3 regions of the Streptomyces angustmyceticus genome follow, and region 1 is predicted to be linked to each of the others. Evidence: riboswitches for the same ligand, from Rfam matches in the RefSeq annotation. Region 1 holds a riboswitch; each other region holds the start of a gene.
What was found. Region 1 has a riboswitch for cyclic di-AMP ahead of K7396_RS02255 (C40 family peptidase). Riboswitches for the same ligand answer to the same signal wherever they lie in the genome.

Region 2: it holds a riboswitch for cyclic di-AMP, as region 1 does, so the genes downstream of both, K7396_RS09450 (M23 family metallopeptidase) here and K7396_RS02255 (C40 family peptidase) in region 1, are expected to answer to the same signal.
Region 3: it holds a riboswitch for cyclic di-AMP, as region 1 does, so the genes downstream of both, K7396_RS14485 (C40 family peptidase) here and K7396_RS02255 (C40 family peptidase) in region 1, are expected to answer to the same signal.

What each region holds. Positions count from the first base shown of each region.
Region 1 is NZ_CP082945.1:505,144-513,349, forward strand. It holds gene K7396_RS02245 (ATP-dependent Clp protease proteolytic subunit) at 1-587, shown strand, start outside; gene K7396_RS02250 (hypothetical protein) at 593-901, shown strand; cyclic di-AMP (ydaO/yuaA leader) riboswitch at 1,213-1,379, shown strand; gene K7396_RS02255 (C40 family peptidase) at 1,384-1,857, shown strand; gene K7396_RS02260 (LysE family transporter) at 2,008-2,676, opposite strand; gene K7396_RS02265 (LysR family transcriptional regulator) at 2,748-3,662, shown strand; gene K7396_RS02270 (8-amino-7-oxononanoate synthase) at 3,796-5,022, opposite strand; gene bioB (biotin synthase BioB) at 5,179-6,315, shown strand; gene K7396_RS02280 (adenosylmethionine--8-amino-7-oxononanoate transaminase) at 6,308-7,612, shown strand; gene bioD (dethiobiotin synthase) at 7,749-8,206, shown strand, end outside.
Region 2 is NZ_CP082945.1:2,062,504-2,072,695, reverse strand. It holds gene K7396_RS09465 (DNA gyrase/topoisomerase IV subunit A) at 1-707, opposite strand, end outside; gene K7396_RS09460 (M16 family metallopeptidase) at 1,005-2,345, shown strand; gene K7396_RS09455 (M16 family metallopeptidase) at 2,384-3,766, shown strand; cyclic di-AMP (ydaO/yuaA leader) riboswitch at 3,977-4,132, shown strand; gene K7396_RS09450 (M23 family metallopeptidase) at 4,145-4,924, shown strand; gene K7396_RS09445 (GntR family transcriptional regulator) at 5,187-5,900, shown strand; gene K7396_RS09440 (HPr family phosphocarrier protein) at 6,176-6,457, opposite strand; gene K7396_RS09435 (bifunctional acetate--CoA ligase family protein/GNAT family N-acetyltransferase) at 6,666-9,719, shown strand; gene K7396_RS09430 (DUF5998 family protein) at 9,758-10,192, shown strand, end outside.
Region 3 is NZ_CP082945.1:3,238,192-3,248,383, reverse strand. It holds gene K7396_RS14515 (serine/threonine-protein kinase) at 31-1,776, shown strand; gene K7396_RS14510 (ATP-binding protein) at 1,850-3,142, shown strand; gene K7396_RS14505 (LuxR C-terminal-related transcriptional regulator) at 3,232-3,960, shown strand; gene K7396_RS14500 (alpha/beta hydrolase) at 4,147-5,301, shown strand; gene K7396_RS14495 (C40 family peptidase) at 5,333-6,469, opposite strand; gene K7396_RS14490 (hypothetical protein) at 6,794-7,147, shown strand; gene K7396_RS14485 (C40 family peptidase) at 7,307-8,443, opposite strand; cyclic di-AMP (ydaO/yuaA leader) riboswitch at 8,452-8,635, opposite strand; gene pcrA (DNA helicase PcrA) at 8,925-10,192, shown strand, end outside.

The DNA.
Region 1 (8,206 bases):
CCTCGCAGGGGACGCGCACCATGGACCCGTATTCCAAGCTGCTCGACGAGCGCATCATCTTCCTGGGCACACCGATCGACGACGCCTCCGCCAACGACGTGATGGCGCAGCTCATCCACCTCGAACACGCCGCGCCCGAACAGGACATCTCGCTCTACATCAACTCCCCCGGCGGCTCCTTCACGGCGATGACCGCCATCTACGACACGATGCGCTTCGTGTCGTGCGACGTGATGACCGTCTGCCTGGGGCAGGCCGCCTCGTCCGCCGCGGTACTGCTGGCCGCCGGCACGCCCGGGAAGCGGCTGGCGCTGCCCGGCGCCCGGGTCCTGATCCACCAGCCGTCGTTCGGCGAACCCGTCCAGGGGCAGGCCACCGATCTGCAGATCCAGGCGCGGGAGCTGCTGCGCACCCGCGAGATGCTGGAGGAGATGCTGGCGCGGCACACCGGGCAGCCCCGCGAGCGGATCGCCGCCGACATCGAGCGCGACAAGATCTTCGACGCCCGCGCCGCGCAGGAGTACGGCCTGATCGACCAGATCACCCGCGACCGCAAGCAGTCGGCGCTCCGGCCCGCGGCGCGGTGAGCGCGATGCTGCCGCCCGAACCGCCGCCGCTGCCCGCGCTCACCCGCGCCGAGGGCGAACTCGTCGACAGCTATCTGGAGGTGCTCGATCTGCTCGGCCGGATCAACCCGGCCCGCTGCGGCGGCACCTACACCGGACTACGGGCCGCCCAGGCGCTCGTCGGCAAGGCCGCCCGGCTGCGGGACGCGCTGACGCTGATGCACAGCCGGGGCGAGAGCGAGGTGCACTCCGCGACGATGGCCCGCGCACTGCGCGTGCTGGACGGCGAGCGCCGGGCCGGGCTCGTGACGATGCCGCCACCCGGGGAGAACTGACGCGGGGACACACGGAGAGGCTGCGCAGACGGCGTAGCGTCCGCACCCGATCTGAGGAGGCGACGAATTGCGCGGGCGAACGCAATTCCCCCGGTCGCGGATGTTTCGCCGCTGGTCCGCGGGGTGCAACACCCCGCGCTGCCGCACCTGAGGGAACAAAACTAACCATTCGGGTCAATTGTGACCCATCTCACATACGGCATTTTCGGCTCGGAATTCGGGTGCCGGGTGCGTGACGATCCCTTCGACGACAAGACCCCGCCACAGCGACGGGGCGGTCCGCACGGGCGCCCAATCCCGCCGCCGTGCCGGATGACCGGTCGACGATGTGGATCGGCGGGAGCGGAGGACCCGAGCAGGACGGGGTCCCGGCCAGCACGGCCGAGGACCTCTTGGGGTGAAGCCGTACGCACGGCCGGGCATCTTCGCCTGCCCGAACCCGACAGGTCTTCCTTCGCAGGCGGCTGACGAAGGGTTTGCGCATGACCGTGCGCATGCATACGCCGAATCTGCTGGCACGCGCCGGCACCGTCACCGCTCTGACGCTGGTCACGCTCGGCGGGACCACCGTCGCTCCGGGAGCGGCCGGGAACGCGGAAGCCGCGTCCGTATCCGTCCACGCGCTACGGATCGCGGCGTCCAAGAGCGGAGCTCCTTACCGGTACGGCGCCCAGGGGCCGCACGCCTTCGACTGTTCGGGGCTGACGCTGTACTCGTTCAAGCGCGCCGGCCGGGCCCTGCCGCGCACCGCGGCCGCGCAGTACAGCCGCACCCGGCGCATCCCGGCAGGCGCGCGCCGACGCGGCGATCTGGTCTTCTTCCATTCGCGCAGCGGCATCTACCACGTCGGGATCTACGCGGGCCAGGGCCGGATGTGGCATGCGCCCAAGGCCGGGAGCGTGGTGCGGCTGGAGCGGATCTGGAGCCGTTCCGTCACGTACGGGCGCGTGGGCTGACCTGCGGGTTCACCCCCGTGCCCGGTCACGTTCCCGCGTGCCCGGGTGCGGTGGCGGGCGGCCGCCACCGCACGGGCCGCTCTCCGTGGGGATTCCGCCGCCCCGCGGACGAACCGGTGACAGCTCTGCCCCTGCGGGGGCGGACCGCCTTCAGGACAACGCCAGTTCGACGAGCAGGATGCCGCCCAGGGCCGTGAGCAGCGCTCCGGTGGTGGCTTCCAGCGCGCGGGCCACCGAGGGGCGGCGCAGCCAGGCGCCCAGCCGGTCCACGAGCAGCGCGACGAGCGGGAACCACACCAGCGCCATGGCGACGATCACCGTCGCGAGCAGCAGCGTCCGGGGCAGCGCGGGCGCTCCCGCCGGGACGAACTGCGGGAGCAGGCTGAGGAAGAGCACCGGGGCCTTGGGGTTGAGCGCGTTGGTCAGGAAACCCTGGCGCAGGCTCTGCGCCGCGCCCTGCCGAGCGGGCGGGCGGCGGGTGCCGGCCGGGGCCGCGGCGGCGGGGTCCGTCGTGCCGTCCGTCGTGGCCGTGGGGCGGCGGACGGCCGCGGCCAGGGCGCGGGCGCCGAGGTACAACAGGTAGCCGCCACCGAGGAGTTGGACGGCTTCCAGGAGCGCGGGCTCGGCGACCAGCACCGCCGCGAGCCCGGCCACCGCCAGGGCGGTGTGCACCAGCAGCCCGCCCGCGACGCCGACGGCGGCCGCCACCCCCGCCCGCCGCGAGTCGAGTGCGTTGCGCACCACCACCGCGAAGTCCGCGCCCGGCATGGCGACCATGCCGGCGGCGACCGGGGTGAAGGCGATCAGCTGTCCGTCCATGACCGCAGTCTCGCCGGTCGAAGCCTTTAATGGGTATTGCGGACTTTCATGGAGAGCCTAAAGGGATTCTTATGTACGACCCCACACGACTGGCCGCCCTCGTGGCGGTGGCGGAGGCCGGTTCGATCACCCGGGCCGCCGCCCGGCTGGGCTACACCGCTCCCGCGCTCTCCCAGCAGCTCGCCAAGCTGGAGCGGGAGGCCGGTGCGGCCCTGCTGGTGCGCCACCACCGCGGGGCGCGGCTGACGGCGGCCGGTGAGCTGCTGCTCGTCCGCGCCCGGCGGGTCCTGGACGAGCTGGACCAGGCGCGGCACGAGCTGTCCCGGCTGGCGGGGCTGTCCGGCGGGCGGCTGCAGGTCGGCACGTTCATGACCGCCGGCACCCATCTGCTGCCGCCCGCGCTCAGCGCGTTCCGGCGGGCGCACCCCGATGTGGAGCTGAGCGTCACGGAGTACGTGCCGCCGCAGGCGGCGGGGGCGGTGGCGCTGGGCGAGGTGGATCTCGCGCTGACGCACGAGTACGTGCCGGGCGAGGCGATGCCGGCGCCGGAGGGGGTGCGTCTGGAGCCGTTGCTGGCCGAGGAACTGGTGCTCGTCACGGCGCCCGGTCATGCCCTGTCAGCGGGGCCGGGACGGCTGCCGCTCGGCGAACTGGCCGGTCAGCCGCTGGTCAGCATGGCGCCGGCCAACCCCAACCGGCGCGAGGTGGAGGCCACGCTGGCGGCCGCCGGGGCGAGTGTGGCGGTGCGCTGTGAGTCGCCGAGCTATGCGGTGGTGTGTGCGCTGGTGAGCGCGGGGCTCGGGGTGGCGGTGGTGCCGGAGATGGTGGCGGAGGGGTCGATGACGCCGCTGGGGGTCCGCCGGCTGGACCCACCGGAGCTGCACCGCCGGATCTCGGTGGCCTACCGCCCCGGCGGCAGCCCGGCCGCCGACACCCTGCGGGCCCTGTTGCGCGGGGCCTTCCTCCGGCACTCCCCGGCACCGTGACGAGGCCGGGCGCGGCGTACGCCGGACGGTCGCGGCGTACGGAGACCGGCGTGGACGACGTACGGCGCGGACGGCGGCCCGTCGTCGGGCCGGCCGCCGTACCGGGGTGCGGAGGGACGAGCGGTCGCCGGGGTCAGTCCCCCGGCGCGGTGGCCACGATCGTGCGGACCGCCGCGTCGAGCTGATCATCCGTCAGGTCGGCGCGGGCGGTGAGCCGCAGCCGGGAGATCCCGTCGGGCACGGACGGCGGGCGGAAGCAGCCGACCGCGAGCCCGGCCGTGCGGCAGTCGGCGGCCCAGCGGAGCGCCGCCTCCGGCGAGGGGGCCCGCACGGAGATCACCGCCGCGTCCGGGCGCACCGCCGTCAGCCCCGCCGCGGTGAGCCGCTCGTACAGCCCCTGTGCGACCGCGACGGCCCGGGTGGCGCGCCGCGGCTCGCGGCGCAGCAGCCGCAGCGCCGCGAGGGCGCCGCCGGCCGCCGCCGGGGCGAGGCCGGTGTCGAAGATGAACGACCGGGCGGTGTTGACCAGATGCTCGACGACGCGGGCCGGGCCGAGCACCACACCGCCCTGGGAACCGAGCGACTTGGAGAGCGTCACGGTGGTCACCACATCGCCGTCGCCGGCGAGTCCTGCCGCCCACGGCGCGCCGCGGCCGCCCTCGCCCAGCACCCCCAGGCCGTGCGCGTCGTCGATGAGGAGTCCGGCGCCCCGGGTCCGGCAGACCTCGGCCAGCGCGGGGAGCGGCGCGGCGTCCCCGTCGACCGAGAACACCGCGTCGGTCACGACGAGCGCCCGGCCGTCGTGGCCGGTCAGCGCGGCGCGCACGGCCTCCGGGTCGGCGTGCGGGGCCACTTCGGTACGGGCCCGGGAGAGCCGGCAGCCGTCGATGAGGGAGGCGTGGTTGCCGGCGTCGGAGACGATCAGGGCGCCGGGGGCGGTGAGCGCGGTGACCGCGGCGAGATTCGCGGCATAGCCGGAGGACAGCACCAAAGCGGCCTCGAAGCCGCAGAACTCCGCGAGTTCCGCCTCCAGCCGGGCGTGCAGCTCGGTGCTGCCGGTGACCAGCCGGGAGCCGGTCGCGCCGGCGCCCCAGTGGTGCGCGGCGTCGGCGGCGCCACGGGTGACCTCGGGGTGCCGGGCGAGCCCGAGATAGTCGTTGCCGGCCAGGTCGAGCAGCGGGGAGTCGGCCGGGCGGGGGCGCAGGGTGCGCACGAGGCCGGCGTCGCGGCGCGCCGCACCGGCCGCATCGAGCCAGTCGAAGGCCCCGGCGCCGGACGGGCCGCCGGGCGCGGCGGCGGGCGCGGCGGGCCTTGCCGGGGAGGTGTCGCGAAGCAGCGGCGGGGCGGGGTCCTGCGGCATCGGCGTCCTTCGTCTGTCGGCCTCGATTGTGGGCTGTCGATAGACGTTAGCGGTCGTTCCGCAGGGCCACGGTGTGGCGATACACACACCTCGATCGCGGCTCGTTGTGGGAATCCTCCTTGGCCGGGGGCGGGGGCGTACGCGAGGATCAGCGCCATGGACCTGCTGAACACACTGGTGGACAAGGGACTGCGGCGCGAGTTGCCGACCCGTGAAGAGGCGCTGGCCGTACTGGCCACCTCCGATGACGAACTGCTCGATGTCGTGGCCGCGGCCGGAAAGGTACGCCGCCAGTGGTTCGGGCGGCGGGTCAAACTCAACTATCTCGTCAACCTCAAGTCGGGCCTGTGCCCCGAGGACTGCTCCTACTGCTCCCAGCGGCTGGGCTCCAAGGCCGAGATCCTCAAGTACACCTGGCTCAAGCCCGACGACGCCTCCAAGGCCGCGGCCGCCGGGGTGGCCGGTGGCGCCAAGCGGGTCTGCCTGGTGGCCAGCGGCCGCGGGCCGACGGACAAGGACGTCGACCGCGTCTCGGAGACCATCTCCGCCATCAAGGAGCAGAACGAGGGCGTCGAGGTGTGCGCCTGCCTCGGGCTGCTGTCCGACGGCCAGGCCGGGCGGCTGCGCGCGGCGGGCGCCGACGCGTACAACCACAACCTCAACACCTCGGAAGCCACCTACGGCGACATCTGCACCACGCACGACTTCTCGGACCGCGTCTCCACCGTCCAGCAGGCCCAGGCGGCCGGCATGTCGGCCTGCTCCGGTCTGATCGCCGGCATGGGCGAGAGCGACGCCGACCTCGTCGATGTGGTGTTCGCGCTGCGCGACCTGGACCCGGACTCCGTCCCGGTGAACTTCCTGATCCCCTTCGAGGGCACCCCGCTCGCCAAGGAGTGGAACCTCACCCCGCAGCGGGCGCTGCGCATCCTGGCGATGGTGCGCTTCGTCTGCCCGGACATCGAGGTACGGCTGGCCGGCGGCCGCGAGGTGCATCTGCGCAGCATGCAGCCGCTCGCGCTGCACCTGGTCAACTCCATCTTCCTCGGCGACTACCTGACCAGCGAGGGGCAGGCCGGCAAGGACGACCTCGCGATGATCGAGGACGCCGGCTTCGAGGTCGAGGGCACCGACACCACGACGCTGCCCGAGCACCGCAGGCCGGACGCCGACGAGCCGGCCGAGACCGCCGTGGAGGAGGCCGCCGTCCCGGCGCCCTCCGACGACACCCGCCGCGACCTGGTCTCGGTGCGCCGCCGCGGCGCCGGTACCGACCTGCCGCCCAATGCCTGAACCGCTCACCCCATACGCCCTGCTCGCGCTCGACCGGCAGCATGTGTGGCACCCGTACGGGCCGATGCCCGGCACCGCCGCACCGCTGCTGGTGGAGTCGGCATCGGGCGTCCGGCTCCGGCTGGGCGAACCGGTCGAGGGCCGGGACGAGTTGGTGGACGGGATGTCCTCCTGGTGGTCGGCGGTGCACGGCTACAACCACCCGGTGCTCAACGACGCCGCGCGCGGCCAGCTGGAGCGGATGAGCCATGTGATGTTCGGCGGGCTCACCCACGAGCCCGCCGTGCGGCTGGCGAAGCGGCTGGTCGACATCACCCCTGAGCCGCTGCAGCACGTCTTTCTCGCCGACTCCGGTTCGGTGTCGGTCGAGGTCGCCGTCAAGATGTGCCTGCAGTACTGGCGCTCACTCGGCAAGCCGCGCAAACAGCGGCTGCTGACCTGGCGCGGCGGGTACCACGGCGACACCTGGCAGCCGATGTCGGTCTGCGATCCGGACGGCGGGATGCACGAGCTGTGGCAGGGGGTGCTGCCGCGGCAGATCTTCGCGGACGCGCCGCCGGCCGGCTTCGGCGCCGAACCCGACGCGGCGTACGCGGCGCATCTGCGGGAGCTGATCGGCCGGCACGCCGAGGAGCTGGCGGCGGTGATCGTGGAGCCCGTGGTGCAGGGGGCGGGCGGGATGTCGTTCCACTCCCCCGCGTACCTGCGGGTGCTGCGGGAGGCCTGTGACGAGCACGGCGTCCTGCTCGTCCTCGACGAGATCGCCACCGGCTTCGGTCGTACGGGCGCGCTGTTCGCCGCCGGCCACGCGGGCATCGCGCCGGATGTGATGTGCCTGGGCAAGGCCCTGACCGGCGGTTATCTGACCCTGGCGGCGACGCTGTGCACGACGGCGGTCGCGGACGGCATCTCCCGCGGCGCCCTGCCGGTGCTGGCGCACGGCCCCACCTTCATGGGCAATCCGCTCGCCGCCGCCGTCGCCGACGCCTCGATCGGGCTGCTGCTGTCCCAGGACTGGCAGCAGGAGGTCAAGCGGATCGAGGCCGGGCTGCGGGACGGTCTGGCACCGGCCGCGCGCCTGGCCGGGGTGCGCGAGGTGCGCGTACTCGGCGCGATCGGCGTGGTCCAGCTCGACCGCGAGGTGGACATGGCGGCGGCGACCAGGGCCGCGGTCCGGGAGGGCGTCTGGCTGCGCCCGTTCCGGGATCTGATCTACACCATGCCGCCGTACATCACCGGCGACGAGGATGTGGCCCGCATCTGCGCCGCGGTGTGCGCGGCGGCCCGGGAGGGCTGAACTCACCGGCGGTGGCCGGCCCGGTCCGTTCCGGCCGGCCAGCGCCGCCCCTCGGCGGGCGACACCCCCAGGGCCGGTCGCCCGGCACCATTCGCCAGAGCCCGCGCGGGTCGGCCGCGCAGAGTCGGAGGAAGACATGTCGGTGCTGTTCGTGACGGGCACGGGCACGGAGATCGGCAAGACCGTGACCACCGCCGCGATCGCCGCGGCGGCGCTCGCCCGGGGACGGTCGGTGGCCGTGCTCAAGCCCGCCCAGACCGGTGTCACGGCGGACGAGACCGGTGACGCGGCGGAGGTCGAACGGCTGGCCGGCCCGGTGACCACCCTCGAACTCGCCCGCTTCCCCGAGCCGTTGGCACCCTCGACGGCCGCCCGGCGGGCCGGTCTGCCGCCGGTGCGCCCCCAGGACGTCGCCGAAGCCGCCGCGAAACTGGACGCCTCCCACGATCTGGTCCTGGTCGAGGGCGCGGGTGGGCTGCTGGTCCGCTTCGACGCCGAGGGCCATACCCTCGCCGACGCCGCGCGGCTGGCGGACGCGCCCGTGCTGATGGTCGCCCAGGCGGGCCTGGGCACCCTCAACGCCACCGCGCTGAC
Region 2 (10,192 bases), 1.6 Mb from region 1:
CCCACGATCCGGCCGCCCGTCGGAAGGTCCGGACCCGGCACGAAGCGCATCAGGGTGTCGAGGTCGGCGTTCGGATGCTTGATCAGATGGCGGGCCGCGGCGATGACCTCGCCCAGGTTGTGCGGCGGCATGTTCGTCGCCATCCCGACGGCGATGCCGGACGCGCCGTTGACCAGGAGGTTCGGGTACGCGGCGGGGAGGGCGACCGGTTCCTGCTCCTGGCCGTCGTAGTTCGGCGCGAAGTCGACGGTGTCCTCGTCGATGGACTCCGTCATCAGGGACGTCGCGGACGCCATCCGGCACTCGGTGTACCGCATGGCGGCGGGCGGGTCGTCGTTGCCCAGCGAGCCGAAGTTGCCGTGGCCGTCGACGAGCGGCACCCGCATCGAGAACGGCTGCGCCATGCGCACCAGGGCGTCGTAGATCGACGCGTCGCCGTGCGGGTGGAGCTTACCCATCACCTCGCCGACGACGCGGGCGCACTTGACGTAGCCGCGGTCGGGCCGCAGCCCCATCTCGTTCATCTGGTAAAGGATGCGGCGGTGCACGGGCTTGAGGCCGTCGCGGGCGTCCGGCAGGGCGCGCGAGTAGATGACCGAATACGCGTACTCGAGGAAGGAACCCTGCATCTCGTCGACGACGTCGATGTCGAGGATCCTCTCCTCGAAGTCGTCCGGCGGCGGGGTCTTCGTGCTGCGGCGGGCCATCGCGGCTGCGGCTCCTTCTGCTGCGTCTGGTGCCCCTGCCGGAAGGCGGCATCGGGACAACGGTCAACCAGTCGGGTCAACCAGCTGGGGATCGACCCGCGAGTATGTCTGAGTCTGACGCGGACCATTGTGGACCGCCCCACTGACAACGCCGACCGCGACTCCCCCTTCGGCTCCCGCGAGGGTCCGGCGCGGCGCACGCCCGGTACCGGTCGCACGGGAACTTCGCCAGATGCCGACGCGCTTGCATACAGTGACAGAACTTCCTCACAAGCGGATCGAAGGGACTACATGCCCATGGGTCACACGGCCACAGAACAAGCCGGCTCCGGCGGCCTGACTGCGACCGAGCACCGGCTGGCCAACGGCCTGCGCGTGGTGCTCTCCGAAGACCACCTGACCCCGGTCGCAGCGGTCTGCCTGTGGTACGACGTCGGCTCCCGCCACGAGGTCAAGGGCCGCACGGGCCTGGCTCACCTCTTCGAGCACCTGATGTTCCAGGGGTCCGCGCAGGTGAAGGGCAACGGCCACTTCGAGCTGGTGCAGGGCGCCGGCGGTTCGCTCAACGGCACCACGAGCTTCGAGCGCACCAACTACTTCGAGACCATGCCCGCCCATGAGCTGGAGCTCGCGCTCTGGCTGGAGGCGGACCGGATGGGCTCGCTGCTGACCGCGCTCGACGACGAGTCCATGGAGAACCAGCGCGACGTCGTCAAGAACGAGCGCCGCCAGCGCTACGACAACGTCCCCTACGGCACGGCCTTCGAGAAGCTGACGGCCATGGCGTACCCCGAGGGGCACCCGTACCACCACACGCCCATCGGGTCGATGGCCGACCTGGACGCGGCCTCCCTGGAGGACGCACGGGCGTTCTTCCGGACCTACTACGCGCCCAACAACGCCGTCCTGTCGATCGTCGGCGACATCGATCCCGAGCAGACGCTGGCCTGGGTGGAGAAGTACTTCGGCTCGATCCCCGGGCACGACGGCAAGCAGCCCCCGCGGGACGGCACGCTGCCCGAGGTCATCGGCGGCGAGCTGCGGGAGGTCGTCGAGGAGGACGTGCCCGCACGCGCCCTGATGGCGGCCTACCGCCTGCCGCACGACGGCACCCGGGAGGCGGACGCCGCCGACCTCGCGCTGACCGTCCTGGGAGGCGGCGAGTCCTCCCGCCTGTACAACCGGCTGGTGCGCCGCGACCGCAGCGCCGTGGCGGCCGGCTTCGGTCTGCTGCGGCTGGCCGGTGCGCCCTCGCTGGGCTGGCTGGACGTGAAGACGTCCGGCGGGGTGGAGGTCCCCGGCATCGAGCGCGCGGTCGACGAGGAACTGGCGCGCTTCGCCGCCGAGGGCCCGACCCCGGAGGAGATGGAGCGGGCCCAGGCCCAGCTGGAGCGCGAATGGCTGGACCGGCTGGCCACGGTCAGCGGCCGCGCCGACGAACTGTGCCGTTTCGCCGTCCTGTTCGGCGACCCGCAGCTGGCGCTGTCCGCCGTGCAGCGCGTTCTGGACATCACCCCCGAGGAGGTGCAGGCGGTCGCCAAGGCCCGGCTGCGCCCCGACAACCGCGCGGTGCTGGTCTACGAGCCCACCGAGCCGACCGACGCCGCCGACACCGAGGAAGGGGAGGCGGACCAGTGAGCGACGCCACCACCCACGCCGATTCCCCCGTGAGCAGCATGGACTTTCACCCGCAGCCCCGTGGCGGCGCGCCCAGGCCGTGGGCCTTCCCTGCCCCCGACCGCAGCCACCTGCCCAACGGGCTGACCCTCCTGACCAGCCACCGCCCCGGCCAGCAGGTCGTCGCCGTCGAGATCAACCTCGTCGCGCCGCTGGACGCCGAACCCGAGGGCCTGGACGGCGTCGCCACGATCATGGCGCGCGCCCTGTCCGAGGGCACCGACCAGCACGACGCCGAGGAGTTCGCCGCCGAGCTGGAGCGCTGCGGCGCCACTCTGGACGCGCACGCCGACCACCCCGGCGTACGGGTCTCCCTGGAGGTGCCGGCGTCCCGGCTGCCGCGCGCGCTCGGCCTGCTCGCCGACGCGCTGCGCGCCCCCGCCTTCCCGGAGAGCGAGGTCGAGCGGCTGGTGCGCAACCGTCTCGACGAGATCCCGCACGAGCTCGCCAACCCGGCCCGGCGTGCGGCGATGGCGCTGTCCAAGGAGCTGTTCCCGGCCACGTCCCGTATGTCGCGGCCGCGCCAGGGCACCGAGGAGACCGTCGGACGCATCGACGCCGCGGCCGTCCGCGCCTTCTACGACGCCCATGTGCGGCCCGCGACGGCCACCGCCGTCATCGTCGGTGACTTCACCGGCGTCGACCTGGAGGCCGCGCTCGCCGAGACGCTCGGCGCGTGGAGCGGCTCGACGGCCGAGCCGCTGAAGGCCTCGCCGATCGTCGCCGACGACACCGGCCGCGTGGTGATCGTGGACCGGCCCGGCGCCGTCCAGACGCAGCTGCTCATCGGCCGCATCGGTGCCGACCGGCACGACCGGGTGTGGCCGGCGCAGGTCCTCGGCACCTACTGCCTGGGCGGTACCCTCACCTCCCGTCTGGACCGCGTGCTGCGGGAGGAGAAGGGCTACACCTACGGGGTGCGCGCCTTCGGCCAGGTACTGCGCTCCACCGCTCCCACGTCCCCCGAGGGCGCCACGGGCGCCTCACTGCTCGCCATCAGCGGCTCGGTGGACACCGCCTCCACCGTCCCGGCGCTCGACGACCTGTGGAACGTGCTGCGCACCCTTGCGGCAGAGGGGCTGACGGACGACGAGCGGGATGTCGCCGTGCAGAACCTCGTCGGGGTCGCGCCACTGAAGTACGAGACCGCGGCGGCCGTCGCGGGCACGCTCGCCGACCAGGTGGAGCAGCACCTGCCGGACGACTTCCAGGCGCAGTTGTACGTGCGGCTCGCGGAGACCGGCACGGTCGAGGCGACCGCGGCGGCGGTCAACGCCTTCCCCGTGGACCGGCTGGTGACGGTCCTGGTGGGCGATGCGGCGCAGATCGCCGAGCCCATCAAGGCGCTGGGCATCGGCGAGGTGACGGTCGTCGGCGGCTAGGCCACCGTGTGACGGCAGGTCACATATCGACAAAGCAACTCCCGTGGCGATGGTCCGCCACGGGAGTTGCCGTATGTCCGGTATATCGCTGCCCACACCTCGGTTCTTGTGGGATCCCGCACAAAAAAGCGGATCTGTTTGCCGATTGAAAGTTGCCACGTTTAGCGTCGGTCCGGCTGTTCGTCACAAGTCCGCCACAACCGTGGCACCGGACAGTCATCGCCGAGTCCCCGTACGGTGCGAGCCAGGGGAGCCGGGGACCCAGAGTCCCTTGGGGTGAATCGGACTCCCCTCCGGAGGAGCCCGTAGGAGACCTTCCTGCTCCGAACCCGTCAGCTAACCCGGTAGGCGAGAAGGAGGGAAAGGACAAGCCCGTACATGGCGTTCATCCGTGCCACCGGGAAGCACCGTCGTGCGAGCCGCCCCGCTCGGTCGACCCGCAACATCGCCGGCATAGCCACCCTCGCGGCCGGCGGCGTCGTCGCCTCCGTGGCCTCGCCGGCGCTGGCGGCCACGGACCAGGCGCGCACCCACGACACCGGTCTGCAGCAGGCCGTCGTGCTCGGTGACGAGCTCGCCAACCACGTCGCGGCCCAGGCCGACGCGCAGCAGGCCGAGGCGGAGGCCGCAGCGGCGAAGGCGAAGGCCGAGGCCGTGGCCAAGAAGCAGGCCGAGGAGGCCAAGCGACGCGTCGAGGCCGCCCGCAAGGCCAAGGAGCGCGCCGCCCGGGAGGCGGAGCGCAAGCGCCTCAACACCTTTGTCGCCCCCGTGGCCGACTCCTACGTGTCCACCTCGTACAAGGCCTCCAGCGGCCTGTGGTCCTCGGGCAGCCACACCGGCATCGACTTCCACGCCGCCTCCGGCACCTCCGTCCACGCCGTCGGCACGGGCACCGTCGTCGAGGCCGGCTGGGGCGGCTCCTACGGAAACAACATCGTGATCAAGATGAACGACGGGACGTACACCCAGTACGGTCACCTGTCGTCGCTCGGCGTCTCCGTCGGCCAGCACGTGACCCCGGGCCAGCAGATCGGCCTCTCCGGCGCCACCGGCAACGCCACCGGCCCCCACCTGCACTTCGAGGCCCGCACCGGTGCCGACTACGGCTCGGACATCGACCCCGTCGCCTACCTGCGCTCGCACGGCGTCAACGTCTGACCCGGAGCCCCGTCGGGCACCGCGCCCCGAGGGGCCCGAGCCGCACGAGCGTCCGCCCGAAGCCCCGGCTCCCCGGCCGGGGCTTCGGCGTGCCCGGCACGCGGCGGGTGCGCCCCCGATACGCCGCACGGCCCGCGCCTTCTGGCCAAAAAATATCCATGAATAATCGGAGTCCGTCGGAAAAGCCGTTCCGGTCGAATAGAGTCACGGAAAAGTCGCCGACCGGCGGCGTTTCGAGGGGATTACGGCGGAGGCACGGAAGATGCGAGGCCATATTTCCGCGCATGCGGTGTGCACGGCGATTCGCGACGACATCGTCTCCGGCGCGCTGGCGCCGGGGAGCCGGCTGATCGAAGAGATCCTGGCGGCCCGCTACGGCGTCTCCCGGGTGCCGGTCCGTGAAGCACTGCGCACCCTGCAGTCCGAAGGGTTCGTCACCACCCGCCATCACGCGGGCGCCTGCGTCGCCGAGCCCACCGAGCAGGAGGCCGCCGACCTCCTCGACGTCCGGGCCCTGTTGGAGCCGCTGGGCGCGGCGCGCGCGGCCGCCCGCCGCAGCCCCGCGCACCTCAAGGTGCTCCGTGGCCTGGTGCGGCTCGGCCGCGAGCGGGCCCGGCACGGCAGCCCCGCGGATCTGCGCCAACTGGACGGCTGGTTCCACGAGACGCTGGCCCAGGCGGCCGGCAGCCCCAGCCTGACCGCGTTGCTGACCCAGTTGCGGCGCAAGATCGAGTGGATGTACGCCGTGGAACTGCCCGCCCGTACGGGGGAGTCGTGGGACGAACACGGTGCGGTGCTGGACGCGGTGGCCCGGGGGGACGCGGAACGGGCTCGCGCCCTGATGGCGGCCCATGTCGAGCGCTCGCTCCCGGTGTACCGGCTCCGGCGCCCCGCCGAGACGGAGACGGGGGAGCCGAAGGCGCCCCGGGTGAGGAATCCGAAACCGCCCGTCAACACGGCGCGCGCCCGCTCTTAACAAGACCCACGTATACAAAGAAGTGCAGAATGGCTCAGGGAGAGCGCGATTCGGCGTTCCTGTTTCCGCTGTCCGCCTTCAGGTTTTATTTGTGCTGCCCGAATGCGCAGAAGAGGCGGGGCAGGGGGGTGCGGAATTCCGCGCGCTATTTCCGGCTTCCCTGATTCCGGCCCGCCCGGGAAGGGGATTCCGGTACAGCGAAACGGCCCCGCCGTGGCGACCGGTCACCGGTCGTCACAGCGGGGCCGCCGCGTGGAGCGGGAGTCCTGGCGGACTCAGACGGTCTCGGGGAGCTCCTCGAGACCCTCGGCGACGAGCTTGGCCAGACGGTCGAGCGCCGCCTCGGCACCCTCGGCGTCGGAGGCCAGCACGATCTCCTCGCCGCCCTGGGCGCCCAGACCCAGGACCGCGAGCATGGAGGCCGCGTTGACGGGGTTGCCATCAGCCTTGGCGATCGTCATCGGGACGCCGGAGGCGGTGGCCGCACGGACGAAGATCGACGCGGGGCGGGCGTGCAGGCCCTCGGCCCAACCGACATTGACGCGGCGCTCTGCCATGGTGTTGCCCTTCAAAGTCGTGACTGTTGTCTAGACCAGTCTCTCACGCTGCCGGGCGTGCTGGGCAGCCCTGTGTCCTGGCCTTTTGTGGCCATTGGTCTCCCCAAGGGAGGTGCGGCAGGCCGGTGGACGGCATCCCCAGCCTGCCCCGCACCCCGAGCGTACGCGCGCCGAGCCGGTTGTCGGTGGCCGGTCGTACGCTGTCCGCATGCAGCAACCGCCGGACCACGCGTACCCGACCCACTGGGAAGCCGACGTGGTGCTGCGCGACGGCGGCACGGCGCGGATCCGCCCCATCACCCCCGACGACGCCGAGCGGCTGGTCTCCTTCTACGAGCAGGTCTCGGACGAGTCGAAGTACTACCGCTTCTTCGCGCCGTATCCGCGGCTGTCCGACCGCGATGTGCACCGTTTCACCCACCACGACTACGTCGACCGGGTCGGGCTCGCGGCCACCGTCGGCGGCGAGTTCATCGCCACCGTCCGCTACGACCGGATCAACGACCAGGGGCTGCCCGCCAAGAGCCCCGAGGACGACCAGGCCGAGGTCGCCTTCCTCGTCCAGGACGCCCATCAAGGCAGGGGCGTCGCCTCCGCCCTCCTGGAGCACATCGCGGCCGTCGCCCGTGAGCGCGGCATCCGCCGGTTCGCCGCCGAGGTACTGCCCGCGAACTCCAAGATGATCAAGGTCTTCACGGACGCGGGCTACACCCACCAGCGCACCTTCGAAGACGGTGTGGTGCGCCTGGAGTTCGACCTGGAGCCGACCGAGCAGTCCATGGCCGTGATGCGCGGACGCGAGCAGCGCGCCGAGGCCCGGTCCGTGCAGCGGCTGCTCGCCCCGGGGTCGGTCGCCGTCATCGGCGTCGGCCGCACCCCCGGCGGCGTCGGCCGCACCGCGCTGCGCAGCCTCCTGGACTCCGGCTTCACGGGCCGGGTGCACGCGGTCAACCACGCCTTCCCCGAGGGCATGCGACGGCTGCGGCCCGAAGACGTACCGGCCGTCCGCGCCCTGCGGGAGATCCCCGACCCGGTCGACCTCGCCGTCATCGCCGTCCCCGCGGACCGCGTCCCCGACGTGGTCCGCGACTGCGGCGAACACGGCGTCCAGGGCGTGCTGATCCTGTCCTCCGGCTACGCCGAGGCGGGCCCGGAGGGCCGGGAGCGGCAGCGCGCGCTGCTCCGCCAGGCCCGCTCCTACGGCATGCGGCTCATCGGGCCCAACGCCTTCGGCCTGATCAACACCGCCCCCGACGTCCGGCTGAACGCCTCCCTCGCCCCCCGGATGCCCGGCGCCGGCCGTATCGGCCTGTTCACCCAGTCCGGTGCCATCGGCATCGCCCTGCTCAGCGGGCTGCACGCGCGCGGCCCCGGTGACGGCGGGATCGCCGGTATCTCCGCCTTCGTCTCCGCGGGCAACCGCGCCGACGTCTCCGGCAACGACCTGCTCCAGTACTGGTACGACGACCCGGACACCGACGTCGTGATCCTCTATTTGGAGTCCATCGGCAACCCGCGCAAATTCGCCCGGCTCGCCCGTCGCACCGCTGCCGTCAAGCCGGTCGTCGTCGCCAAGGGGGCCCGGCACAACGGCACCGCGCCGCCCGGCCACGCCGTGCCCACCGTCCGCGTCCCCGACAGCACCGTCGCGGCCCTGATGCGCCAGGCCGGCGTGATCCGCGTCGACACGGTCACGGAGCTGATCGACGCCGGCCTGCTGCTGGCCTCCCAGCCGCTCCCGGCCGGCCCGCGCATCGCCATCCTCGGCAACTCCGAGTCGCTGGCGCTCCTCGCCTACGACGCCTGCCTGACCGAACAGCTGCGCCCGCAGAGCCCCCGGGTGCTGCCCTCCGCGGCCACACCGGACGACTTCGCGGCCGCCCTCGCCGAGGCGCTGTCCGGCGACGGCTGCGACGCCGTGATCGTCACGGCCATCCCCTGGGTGGGGGAGGGGTCCGCCGTCTCACCGGCCGACAGCGAAGGCGTCGCACTCGCCGCCGCCCTGCGCACCGCGGCCGAGGCACATCCGGAGAAGCCGGTGACGGTCGTCCACCTCGCCATGGACGACCTCGCCGAGACCCTCGCGGCGCCGGCACCGGCACCGGCCCGGTCGACGGAGCCCACAGCCGCAGCCCCCGCCCCGGACAGGTCCGACCCGGCCCCCGCGCCCGCGCACCCGGCCCCCGCGCCCGCTCGCCCCGCGCACCGGGCCCCCACCCCGACCCCACACTCCCCGCTCTCACCCCCTCCCCCGCCCGTTCCGTCGAACCGCACACGCCCCCTGCTCCCCCCGGGGCCGCCGCCGGCCCTCGCGGCTCATCAGCCGGCTCCGTGCCGTGACGCCGACGCGGCCCCCGTGTCCCGGCGCCGGTCCGACCCCCTCCGTATCCCCGCCTATCCCGCCGCCGAGCGCGCCGTGCGCTCCCTCGCCGAGGCCGTCCGCTACGCCGCATGGCGACGGGAGGCCGCCGAGCCGGGCCGGGTGCCCGAGTTCGACGACATCCAGGAGGCCGCGGCCGGCGCCGACATCGACCGCCTCCTGCACCGCCTCACCCCCGACGCCCCCACGGGCCGCTCCGTCCCGGTGCCGTCCCAGGACGCCGAGGCCCTGCTCGCCCGCTACGGCATCCGCACCCGGCCGGTCCTCTCGGCCCCCGATCCGGACACCGCCGTCCGCGCCGCCGCCCGCCTCGGCTATCCGGTGGCCCTCAAGACCACCGCGCCCCATCTGCGTCACCGCGCCGACCTCGGCGGGGTCCGGCTCGACATCGCCGGGGAGGCGGAACTCCGCCGCACCTACGCCGAATTGACCGATTTCCTCGGCTCCCCGGAAGTCCTGCGTCCGGTCGTCCAGTCGATGGTGCCGCGCGGCGTCGACACCGTCATCCGGGCCGCCATCGACCCGGCCGCCGGCGCCGTGCTCTCCTTCGGTCTGGCCGGGGCGCCCTCCCAGCTGCTCGGCGACGTCGCCCACCGCCTCATCCCCGCCACCGACCGCGACGTCGCGGAGCAGATCCGCTCGATCCGTGCCGCCCCGCTGCTGTTCGGCTGGCGCGGCTCCCAGCCGGTGGACACCGCGGCGCTGGCCGAGGTGCTGCTGCGCGTCTCCCGGCTCGTCGACGACCACCCCGAGGTCGTCGGCGTCGACCTCGAACCGGTGGTCGTCGCAGCCCACGGCCTGTCCGTCCTCGGAGCGACCGTCCGCCTGGCCCGTGCCCCCGCCACCACCGACCTCGGCCCCCGCCGGCTGCCCGTCTACTGAGGCTCTCGCGGCCCGGTACGCCCCGTAAGATGGACCCCATGGCTAAGACCGGTACGACGACCCAGGGGCTGCGCGCGGCGATCGAGCGCAGCGGCTATTACCCGACGCTCGTGGCCGAGGCGGTGCAGGCCGCGGTCGGCGGCGAGCCCGTGGTGTCGTACCTCGTCCACCAGGAGACGACCTTCGACGCCAACGAGGTGCGCCGCCATGTCACGGTCCTGGTCCTGACCGGCACCCGCTTCATCGTCAGCCACACCGACGAGCAGGCCGCCGACGCCACCTCCCCGTCGCCGTACGCCACCACCTCCACCGAGTCCGTCAAGCTGAGCCGGATCTCCTCCGTGGTGCTCAGCCGGGTGGTCGCCAACCCCGAGTCGTACACCCCGGGCCAGCTGCCCCGCGAGGTCGTGCTCACCATCGGCTGGGGCGCGGTCGCCCGCCTGGACCTGGAGCCCGCCGCCTGCGGCGACCCC
Region 3 (10,192 bases), 2.7 Mb from region 1:
CGCCTGGTTGAGCGGATAGGCCAGGGCGGTATGGGCACCGTCTGGCGTGCCCGGGACGAAGTCCTTGGGCGCCAGGTCGCGATCAAGCGTTTGCATGTGGCGCCGCATCTGGACGCGGACGAACTGGCGAGGCGTTATGAGCGCACCACCCGCGAGGCGCAGGCCGCGGCGCGCATCAACCACCCCAATGTGGTGGGGGTGCACGACGTCGTGGACGACGCCGGGATGCCGTGCATCGTGATGGAGTACGTCCCCTCGACGACCCTCGGGGACCTCATCAAGGAAGCGGCCCGGCAGGACAGTTCGGTTCCCCCGCGGGAGGCCGCCCGGATCGGACGCGGCATGGTGGCGGCGCTGCGTGCCGCGCACTCCGCCGGTGTGCTGCACCGTGACGTCAAGCCCGGCAACGTACTGCTCGGCGAGGACGGCCGGGTGGTGCTCACCGACTTCGGCATCGCGGTCGCCAGCGGCACCTCCACGCTCACCAAGACGGGCGAACTGGTCGGCTCCATCGACTACTTGGCGCCCGAGCGGGTCAGGAGCGGCAGCCCCGGTCCCGCCTCCGACCTGTGGGCGCTGGGTGCGACGCTCTATCAGGCGGTGGAGGGGAAGCCCCCGTTCCGCAAGGACACCGCGGTCGAGACGGCGTACGCGATCGCCATGGACCCGCTGGAGGCGCCGCGCAACGCCGGTTCGCTGAGCCCGCTGATCGAGGCGCTGCTCGCCAAGGAGCCGACCGACCGCCCGACGGCCGAGGTCGTCGAGCAGGCCCTGCGGGCCGTCGAGGCCGAGGCGGAAACGGCGCTGCTCGGCTGGCCGACGCTGGCTCTGGGCACGATCGGCCGCGGGGACAAGGAAGCGACCGGGACGGGCGGCCAGACCGGGCAGACGGAGGCGCCGACCCGTGCGGTGCCGCACGCCAACGGGACGGCGACCGCGTCGGGCCGCACCTGGACGGGCACCGGGACCGGGACCGGCGCCGGGAGTTCCGCGGGCACGGACTCCGACACGGGCTCGGGAACGGGCACGGGTACGGGCATCGGCGCCGCCGAGACCGGTCCCCTGTCCCTCGCGGACACGGCCGGCGGCGGCACGGCCGCGGGGGACCGTACGGAGACGCAGGCAGGGACCATGTCCCGTGGGCGGCGTGTGGTGCGGGTCCTGGTCTGGAGCGCCGCCGGGATGCTGTTCGCCGGCGGCGGTGCCGGCGCGGCCTGGTACCTGATGCACCAGGATGCCGACGGCGTGTCCCAGCAGGCCTCCGGCAAGGGCGCCCCGGTTCCCAACCGCCCCGCCAGCAGCATCGGACCGCCACCGGCGCTCCCCGACGGCTACCACAAGGTCACGGAGGCCGGGGTGGGGGTGACCCTTCCGGTGCCCGACGGCTGGACGCGGAAGGTCGAGGACGGCGGCCGGCAGATCGTCTATGCCTCCGAGCCCGAGCGCGCCCGGCTGACCCTGAGTGCTCTGGACTTCTCCTCGCCCGATCAGGTGGAGCACTTCAAGGCTGTAGAGGTGGCTTTCAAGAAGCTCTACCCCGTCTACAAGCAGTTGCGGATGCAGCCCACGACCTTCCAGGGCGACCCCGCCGCGATCTGGGAATTCACCTTCGGAGGCCGGGCCCGCACGTTCCGGGGGATCGACCTCGGTTTCGGTCGTGAGGGCGCGAAGGAGTACGCGCTCTATGTCTCCGCTCCGGAAGCCGACTGGGCCAAGTTCGAGAAGGTCTTCGCGGTGGTGAAGGACGGCTTCCGCCGCACCGACCCGAAGAGCTGACCCGAAACGTCAGGGATGTATTCAGGGTCGCCCCTGATGTCCCGGGCCCCGGCGTCGTGTGACGATCGGGGGCATGACCACCGCTCCGCGCCGCGCCGAGACGACCTATGCCCCGGCGCCGGACCCTGACGAGCCGCCCGTGCGCAAGCTGTACCGCAGCGCCGACGGGCGGATGCTCGGCGGTGTCGCGCGCGGTCTGGCGGGGCATCTGGGGCTGCCGGTCTCCTGGGTGCGGATCGTGTTCGTCGCCCTGTTCCTGGCCGACGGGATGGGCGCGCTGCTGTACGCCGCGTTCTGGTTCTTCGTTCCGCTCGGCGTCGGGGGAGTGGACCACCGGCACCCCGCCGCGGCCGGCGGCAAGCGGCTGCGGCGGCACAAGCCCGACAAGGGCCAGGTCTTCGCGCTGATCGCGCTGCTCATCGGCGCCGCGGTCGTCGCCTCCAGATTCCAGGTGGGCCAGGCCAGGGGCTACGTCTGGCCGGTGCTGCTGATCGGCGCCGGTGTCGCGCTGGTGTGGCGCCAGGCCGACAACTCCCGCCGTGCGCAGTGGCTGGAGCTCGGCCGCCGCAAGGGCGTGCTGCCGGTGCTGCGCGGCGCGGCCGGTGTGCTGCTGGTCGGCGTCGGGGTGACCGGCATCGTCGTGCTGCAGGGGTCGGTGCGCCATCTCGGCTCGGTGCTGCAGGCCACGCTGGCCGTCGTCGTCGGCATCGCGCTGCTGGCGGGCCCGTACCTCGTGCGGATCACCCAGGACCTCTCCGAGGAACGGCTGATGCGCATCCGCGCCCAGGAGCGCGCCGAAGTGGCCGCCCATGTCCATGACTCCGTGCTGCACACCCTCACCCTGATCCAGCGCAACGCCGAGGACCCCAGGGAGGTGGCACGGCTGGCCCGCGCCCAGGAGCGGGAGTTGCGCGCCTGGCTCTACAAACCCGAGGGCCGCGGCAAGGACGAGGACGAGGAACCGGCCACCCTCGCCGAGGCGGTCCGCGCCGCCGCGGCCGAGGTGGAGGACCACCACGGCGTCCCCATCGAGGTCGTGGTCGTCGGCGACTGCCCGCTGGACGAGGCGCTGGGCGCCCAGATGCAGGCCGCGCGCGAGGCGATGGTCAACGCCGCCAAGTACGGTGGCGAGGGCGGCGCGGTGCAGGTGTACGCCGAGGTCGAGGGCCGTACGGTCTTCGTCTCGGTGCGCGACCGCGGCCCCGGGTTCGACCTGGACGCGGTCCCCGAGGACCGGATGGGCGTACGGGAGTCCATCATCGGCCGCATGGAGCGCAACGGCGGTACGGCCCGGCTGCGTTCCGCCCCCGAGGGCGGCACGGTCGTCGAGCTGGAGATGGAACGCCCGGCGGAGAGCGGCACCTGACCGGGCCGGGCGGGCGACGGCCGGTGGCGGCACCGCGGGCGGGAGCACGGGATGATGACGGGGCAGACACCGAGGGACGGGCGGAAGAGATGAGCAGCGAGGGCGCACAGCAGGACCGGGCCGGCGACGAAGCGGCCGGCGGCGGGACGGCCGGGGGCCGGACCGTACGGGTCGTGCTGGTCGACGACCACCGGATGTTCCGTACGGGCGTCCAGGCCGAGATCGGCGAGACCGCGCGCACCGGCGTCGAGGTGGTCGGGGAGGCGGCCGACGTCGACCAGGCGCTCACGGTCATCACGGCCACCCGCCCCGAGGTCGTCCTGCTGGACGTCCATCTCCCCGGGGGCGGCGGTGTCGAGGTGCTGCGCCGCAGCGCCGCGATGATGGGCGACACGGAGCGCCCGGTCCGCTTCCTGGCGCTCTCCGTCTCGGACGCGGCCGAGGACGTCATCGGGGTCATCCGCGGCGGCGCCCGCGGCTATGTCACCAAGACCATCACCGGCACGGACCTGGTGAACGCGGTCTTCCGGGTCGCCGACGGCGACGCGGTGTTCTCCCCGCGGCTGGCCGGCTTCGTGCTGGACGCCTTCGCCTCGACGGACGCCCCGCCGGTCGACGAGGACCTGGACCGCCTCACCCAGCGCGAGCGCGAGGTGCTGCGGCTGATCGCCCGCGGCTACGCGTACAAGGAGGTCGCCAAGCAGCTGTTCATCTCCGTGAAGACCGTGGAGTCCCACGTCTCCGCGGTGCTGCGCAAGCTCCAGCTCTCCAACCGCCATGAGCTGACCCGCTGGGCCGCCGCCCGGCGGCTGGTCTGACCTGCGAGGGCCGTCCGGCGGCCGGATGAGGCGGCCGCCGCGGGGCGGAACGTAAAGAACGGCTGAAGACGGGCAACCAGGACCACGCGGATCACCATCTAAGGGCGCGGAGAGGCTCACTGCCGAAGGCGGGGGCGGAACCATCCCCACGTCCTTCGCGTAGTTTGTCCTGGAAGCGAGATCCCGATGAGCCTGACGGGCACGCCCTTCTTCCTCACCTCGGTCACGCTGTTGATCGTCGCCTTCGTGCTGCCGTTCGCCCTGTGGGGCCGAATAGCCGGGCCGCCCCTGCTGCGCGGCCTCGCCCGGCTGCTGATGCTGCTGTTCGCCCAGGTCACGGCCATCACCGTGGTCTTCGTCATGGTCAACAACGCCAACAACCTCTACGACACCTGGGACGACCTGCTCGGCACCGGCAGCCATGTCGAGGCGGCCCGGGACCTCGGCCCCGACGGCATGGGCGGGCAGCAGATCAGGAACGAGCCCAAGCAGCTCCAGCGTTTCCGCCCCGCCGACGACCCCCAGGTGGGCCCGGGGGTCCAGATGACCGACCTCAGGGGCCGGATCTCGGGCGTGGCGGGCGAGGTGTACGTATGGCTGCCGCCGCAGTACAACGACCCGGCCTACCGGAACAAGAAGTTCCCGGTGGTCGAGCTGCTGCCCGGCTACCCGGGGTCGGCGAAGTCCTGGATGGGCTCGCTGCGGGTGGCCGAGCAGCTCCAGCCGCTGATGCAGCGCGGTCAGATCAGGCCGGTCATCCTGGTGGCGCCGCGGACCAACCTCCTGCCCGGCGCGGACACCGGCTGCGTCAACCTCCCCGGGAAGGTCAACGCCGACAGCTGGCTGACCGTCGACGTCCGCAAGATGATCATCGACAACTTCCGGGCGGGCGACAAGCCGGACTCCTGGGCCCTGGCCGGCTACTCGGCGGGTGCCCACTGCGCCACCAAGCTCGCCCTGTCCCACCCGGACCGCTACCGCGCCGCGGTCTCCCTGTCCGGCTACAACGACCCGGCCCTCGAACGCGACTCCCTGGCCGGCAAGGACCCCAAGCTGCGCATCGAGTCCAACCCGATGCACATCCTGAAGTCCGCCAACGCGATGGGGCGGCCGCCGCGCACGGCCCTGTACGTGACGGGCGCGGCGGGCGACGGCTACCAGGCCGGTCTCGGTCTTCGGCAGCTGGCGCGGTTCCCGACCACGGTGGATGTCCAGCAGATCTCGGGCGCCGGCGGCCACACCACGGCGGTGTGGAAGCAGCAGGTGCCGCAGGTCTTCCAGTGGCTGGGGACCCAGCTCAGGGCCGAGCCTCAGCGCCCCAGCGCCCAGCACGGAAGCTAGGGAGTGCCGTTCGGACCATGGCCGACACCCCCTAGGCAGGCCGGGTCGCCGCCGCGAACGGCATCTGGTCGATCGGCGCGATCCGCACCGGCGCCCCCGGGTGCGGCGCGTGGATCATCTTGCCGTCCCCGACGTAGATCCCCACGTGGCTGATGCCGGAGTAGAAGAACACCAGGTCGCCGGGGGCGAGTTGGGACCTGGCGACCCGCGGCCCGGAGCTGATCTGGGTGTAGGTCGTACGGGGCAGCGACACACCGCCCGACCGCCAGGCGGCCTGGGTCAGCCCCGAGCAGTCGTAGCCGGAGGGTCCCGTCGCGCCCCAGACGTACGGCTTGCCGAGGGCGGCGTAGGCGAAGGCGACGGCCCGCGCGGCCCGGGAGTCGGGCGCCTGCGCCGCGGCCGCGGCGGCTCCCGCGCCGGTGCGGGCCGCCTCGGCGACGCCGTCCCCGTGCCCCGCGGCGCGCTCCGCGCGGTGCGCCGCGCCGCCGTGTGCGCCGCCCCGGGCCGCCATCCGCTGCCGCTGCTCAGCGGTCAGGCGGTTGAGCAACTGCTCGGCGGCGCCCAGCTTGTGGACGACGGTGACCCGGTGCTTCTTCAGCGCCGCCTCGGTCTGCGCCAGCCGCTGCGCGGTGTCCTCGGCGCGCCGCTGCACCTGCCGTACGCTGCCGAGCCGGCGCGCGTAGCCGGCCACCGCGGTCGCCTGGTGGCTGCCCGCCCGCTCCAGGACCGCGGCGCCGTCCAGATAGCGCTGCGGGTCGGCGGACAGCAGCAGCCGTACGGTCGGGTCGACGCCGCCGGAGCGGTACTGGCTCGCGGCCATGGTGCCCAGTTCGGTGCGGGCGGCGTTGAGTCGGGCGGTCCTGCGGGCGGCCTCGTCCTGCAGTCTGCCGAGCTCCTCGCGTGCGGTGCCGGCGGCTTCCTTCGCGCCGTCGTAGCTCTGCGTGGCCACCTCTGCCTCCTGGTACAGCGCGTCGACCCGGTCCTTGACCTGGGCGGGGGTGAGCTGGGGCGCGGCCTGGCCGGTGCCGTCGAAGCCGGTGGCGGTGGCCGCGCCGGCCAGGGCCAGGGTGGCGGCCGCGCGGGCGGTGCGTGCGCTGCGTGAGCCGCCGGTGAACGCGGCGAGCGGATGCTGCCGGGGCTTGCGGTGCGAGGCCACGGTGGCCGTCACTTCCTTCCCTTCGAGCCGTGGGCCCGGCGGCGGTCCGTAACGAGGGAACGGACCGCCGCCGCACCTCTCGGCGGGGCGGCCGACAGGACGCCGGTGGGAGCCCGGCGAGGGCGGGGAGTCGGCCGCCTGGAGGAGGACGCTAAGCCTGCGGGTCGCGGCGACGAGTCCCCTTGCCCGGGATTGTTCGCTTTCGACCGTGGATGGTGCGTGGGTGACCGTGGCGCCGTGGTCACGCGGCCGGGAGCGGGTCCGGCCTGACCGAAGCGGCGATTGCGGACGCCCTGCCGGAAGGGCCGTGCTATGCGGCGGCTACGATCCGACACTATGGACGTAGTAATCAATATCTTCGTCGGCCTGCACATCATCGGCATCGCCTCGCTGCTGGGCGGTTTCCTGACCCAGATGAAGGCGATGGGCGCGGGCACCGCCCGCTTCGTGCCGGCGATGCTGCACGGCGCGCTGACGATGCTGGTCACCGGCATCGTGCTGGTCGGCCTCAACCAGGCCGAGGGCCACAGCCTCAACACCGTCAAGCTCGGCATCAAGATGGCCGTTCTGGTGGTCATCCTGGCGCTGGTCTACGTCAAGCGCGACGAGGAGAAGGTCGACGCGCCGCTCTTCGGCGCGGTCGGCGCGCTGACGGTGGCCAACATCTTCATCGCCGTGCTCTGGACCTGAGCGCGGTGGGCGGCCGGCCGGGTTCCGGCCGCCGGGCGGACGGCCCCGCCACAGCACACCGCGCGGTCCTCGCCCTCCTCGCCGGAAGGGCGGGGGCCGCGCGGTGGCGTGTGGGGGGTGGCCGTGGGGGGTGGTTCGGAGGGGGCGCGGGGCCGGGGCTCAGCCCGGGCGGACGCTCCCGTAGATCGGCATGTAGTAGATCGACTCCTCCCGGACACTGGCGCCCGGGTGCGGTGCGTGGATCATCTTGCCGCCGCCTATGTACATGCCGACGTGGCTGATGTCGTCGTAGAAGAAGACCAGGTCACCGGGCTTGAGGTCCTTGGTGGCGACCCGCTGGCCGACCTTGACCTGGTCCCAGGTGGTCCGCGGCAGGCTGACGCCGGCGGCCTTCCACGCGGCCTGGGTCAGCCCCGAGCAGTCGTAGGAGCTGGGCCCGGTCGCGCCCCAGACGTACGGCTTGCCCATCTGGGCGCGGGCGAAGGCGAGCGCCTTCTCGGCCTGGCTCGACGACGGTCCGGCGGACGAGCCGTCGTCGGCGCCGCCACCGCTCTGCCCGCCCCCGTCGTGCTGCTGCTGCCGCTCGCGCTCCTGCTGCTTGCGGGCCTCCTCCTCGGCCTTGCGCTTGGCCGCGGCCTCCTTCTTGCGCTCCAGCTCCGCCAGCCGCGCCTTCTCCTGGGCGGTCAGCCGGGACAGCAGCTGCCGGGCCTCGGCCAGCTTCGCCTGGACGGACTGCTTGGACTCCTTGAGGGACGCCTGCGAGGTCTGCAGCCGCTCCAGGCTGTGGGTCGCCTCCGCCCGCTGCCGGGCCGCCGCCGCCTGCTGCTCCTGGTAGTCGGAGACGGCCTGCTTCTGCCGGCCGGTCAGCCGCTCCATGAGGTGGCTGCGGTCGAAGAACTGCTGCGGGTCCTTGGCCAGCATCAGCTGCGCCGTCGGGTTCATGCCCCCGGTGCGGTACTGCGCCGAGGCGAACGTGCCCAGCCGGCGCCGGGACTCGTTCATCTCCTCGGCCCGCTTGGCGGCGGCGTCGAGCAGCTTGTCGACGGTGTGGCGCTGGGTCTCGGCCCGCTCCTTGGCGGCGTTGTACTTCTGGGTGGCCACCTCGGCCTGGCGGTAGAGGCCGTCGACCTTCTGCTTGACCTCTTCGATGGTGGGCTTGGGCGCCCGGGGGGCCGCGTCGGCGGACTGCGAGAGCAGCGTGGCCGAGGCGAGGGCGGCGGAGGTGAGCCCGACCGCCGTTCGTCGTCCTCCGGGCGAGGTGAGAATGCTGGTGCGCGGCTTGCGATGCGACGCCAAGGCCGGCGACTCCTTCCGTGGACCGCCTACCGGGTTAGCTGTCGGGTTCGGGCGGTGTCGCTGACGGAAGGCTTGCCCTACGGTCCGGATGTCCGCGGACGGCGGCTGTCCGGACCGATTCACCCCGGTGGTGCTGGTGGGTCCCCGGCTCCGGGTGCCCGAGGGCAGGGCCGGACTCGGCGTGGGCGGCCCGTGCGGACCTGTCGTCCACGGGGAGGCGGGCTGCCTGAGCGAGGACGTTAGCCAACTCGTGTGGCTCCTGTGAAGGCTGATGTTCGATATGCCCGAAACCTTTTCGTGACCTGAACGCGATGCGGGGGTTGTCGTGACAGATGTCGGTTTCGGGTAGACGAGCCGCCGACCGGTCCGCGCACCTCCCGGCCGCCTGACCTGCCGCGGTGCCACGGCCCGCCCCCGGAGCGGCCCGCATCGGGCGACTCAGCGGCGGGCTGTCGGTGCGGCGGCCTAGACTCGGTGGGCGATGAGCAGCCTCTTTGACGACAGCTTCCTGGCGGACCTCGGCCACAAGGACGAGGGGGAGCCCCCGCCGCCCCCCGAGGACGAGCACGGCCCGGCCCCGGAGGAGATCCCCGCCGACCTCTTCGGCGGGAGGTTCGACGCGCCCCCGCCCCAGGAGGCGTACTACCGCGACGGCGCCGCCCGCCCCGCCATCGACCCCGCGGCGCTGCTGGAGGGGCTCAACGACGAGCAGAAGGCCGCCGTGGTGCACACCGGCGGCCCGCTGCTGATCGTCGCCGGCGCCGGCTCCGGCAAGACCCGGGTGCTCACCCACCGCATCGCTCATCTGCTGGCCGAGCGCCATGTCCACCCCGGCCAGATACTCGCGATCACCTTCACGAACAAGGCCGCCGGCGAGATGAAGGAGCGCGTCGAGGAGCTGGTCGGCCCGCGCGCCAACGCCATGTGGGTCTCCACCTTCCACAGCGCCTGCGTCCGCATCCTGCGCCGCGAGTCCAAGAAGCTGGGCTTCACCTCGTCCTTCTCCATCTACGACGCCGCCGACTCCAAGCGCCTGATGGCCCTGGTCTGCCGCGATCTGGACCTGGACCCCAAGCGCTACCCGCCCAAGTCCTTCAGCGCGAAGATCTCCAACCTCAAGAACGAGCTCATCGACGAGGAGACCTTCGCCGGGACGGCTGCCGATGGTTTCGAGAAGACGCTGGCCGAGGCGTATGCGATGTACCAGGCGCGGCTGCGCGAGGCCAACGCCCTGGACTTCGACGACATCATCATGACCACGGTCAATCTGCTCCAGGCCTTCCCGGACGTCGCCGAGCACTACCGCCGCCGCTTCCGCCACGTCCTCGTCGACGAGTACCAGGACACCAACCACGCCCAGTACACCCTCGTCCGCGAGCTGGTCGGCCCCGCCGAGGACGCCGCCGAACTGTGCGTCGTCGGCGACGCCGACCAGTCGATCTACGCCTTCCGCGGCGCCACGATCCGCAACATCCTCCAGTTCGAGGAGGACTACCCGGACGCGACGACGATCCTGCTGGAGCAGAACTACCGCTCCTCGCAGACGATCCTGTCCGCCGCCAACGCCGTCATCGAGCGCAACGAGAACCGCCGCCCCAAGAACCTCTGGACGCAGGCGGGCGCCGGCCCCAGGATCACCGGCTACGTCGCCGACACCGAGCACGACGAGGCGCAGTTCGTCGCCGACGAGATCGACCGGCTGACGGACGCCGGCGACGCCAAGGCCGGCGACGTCGCGGTCTTCTACCG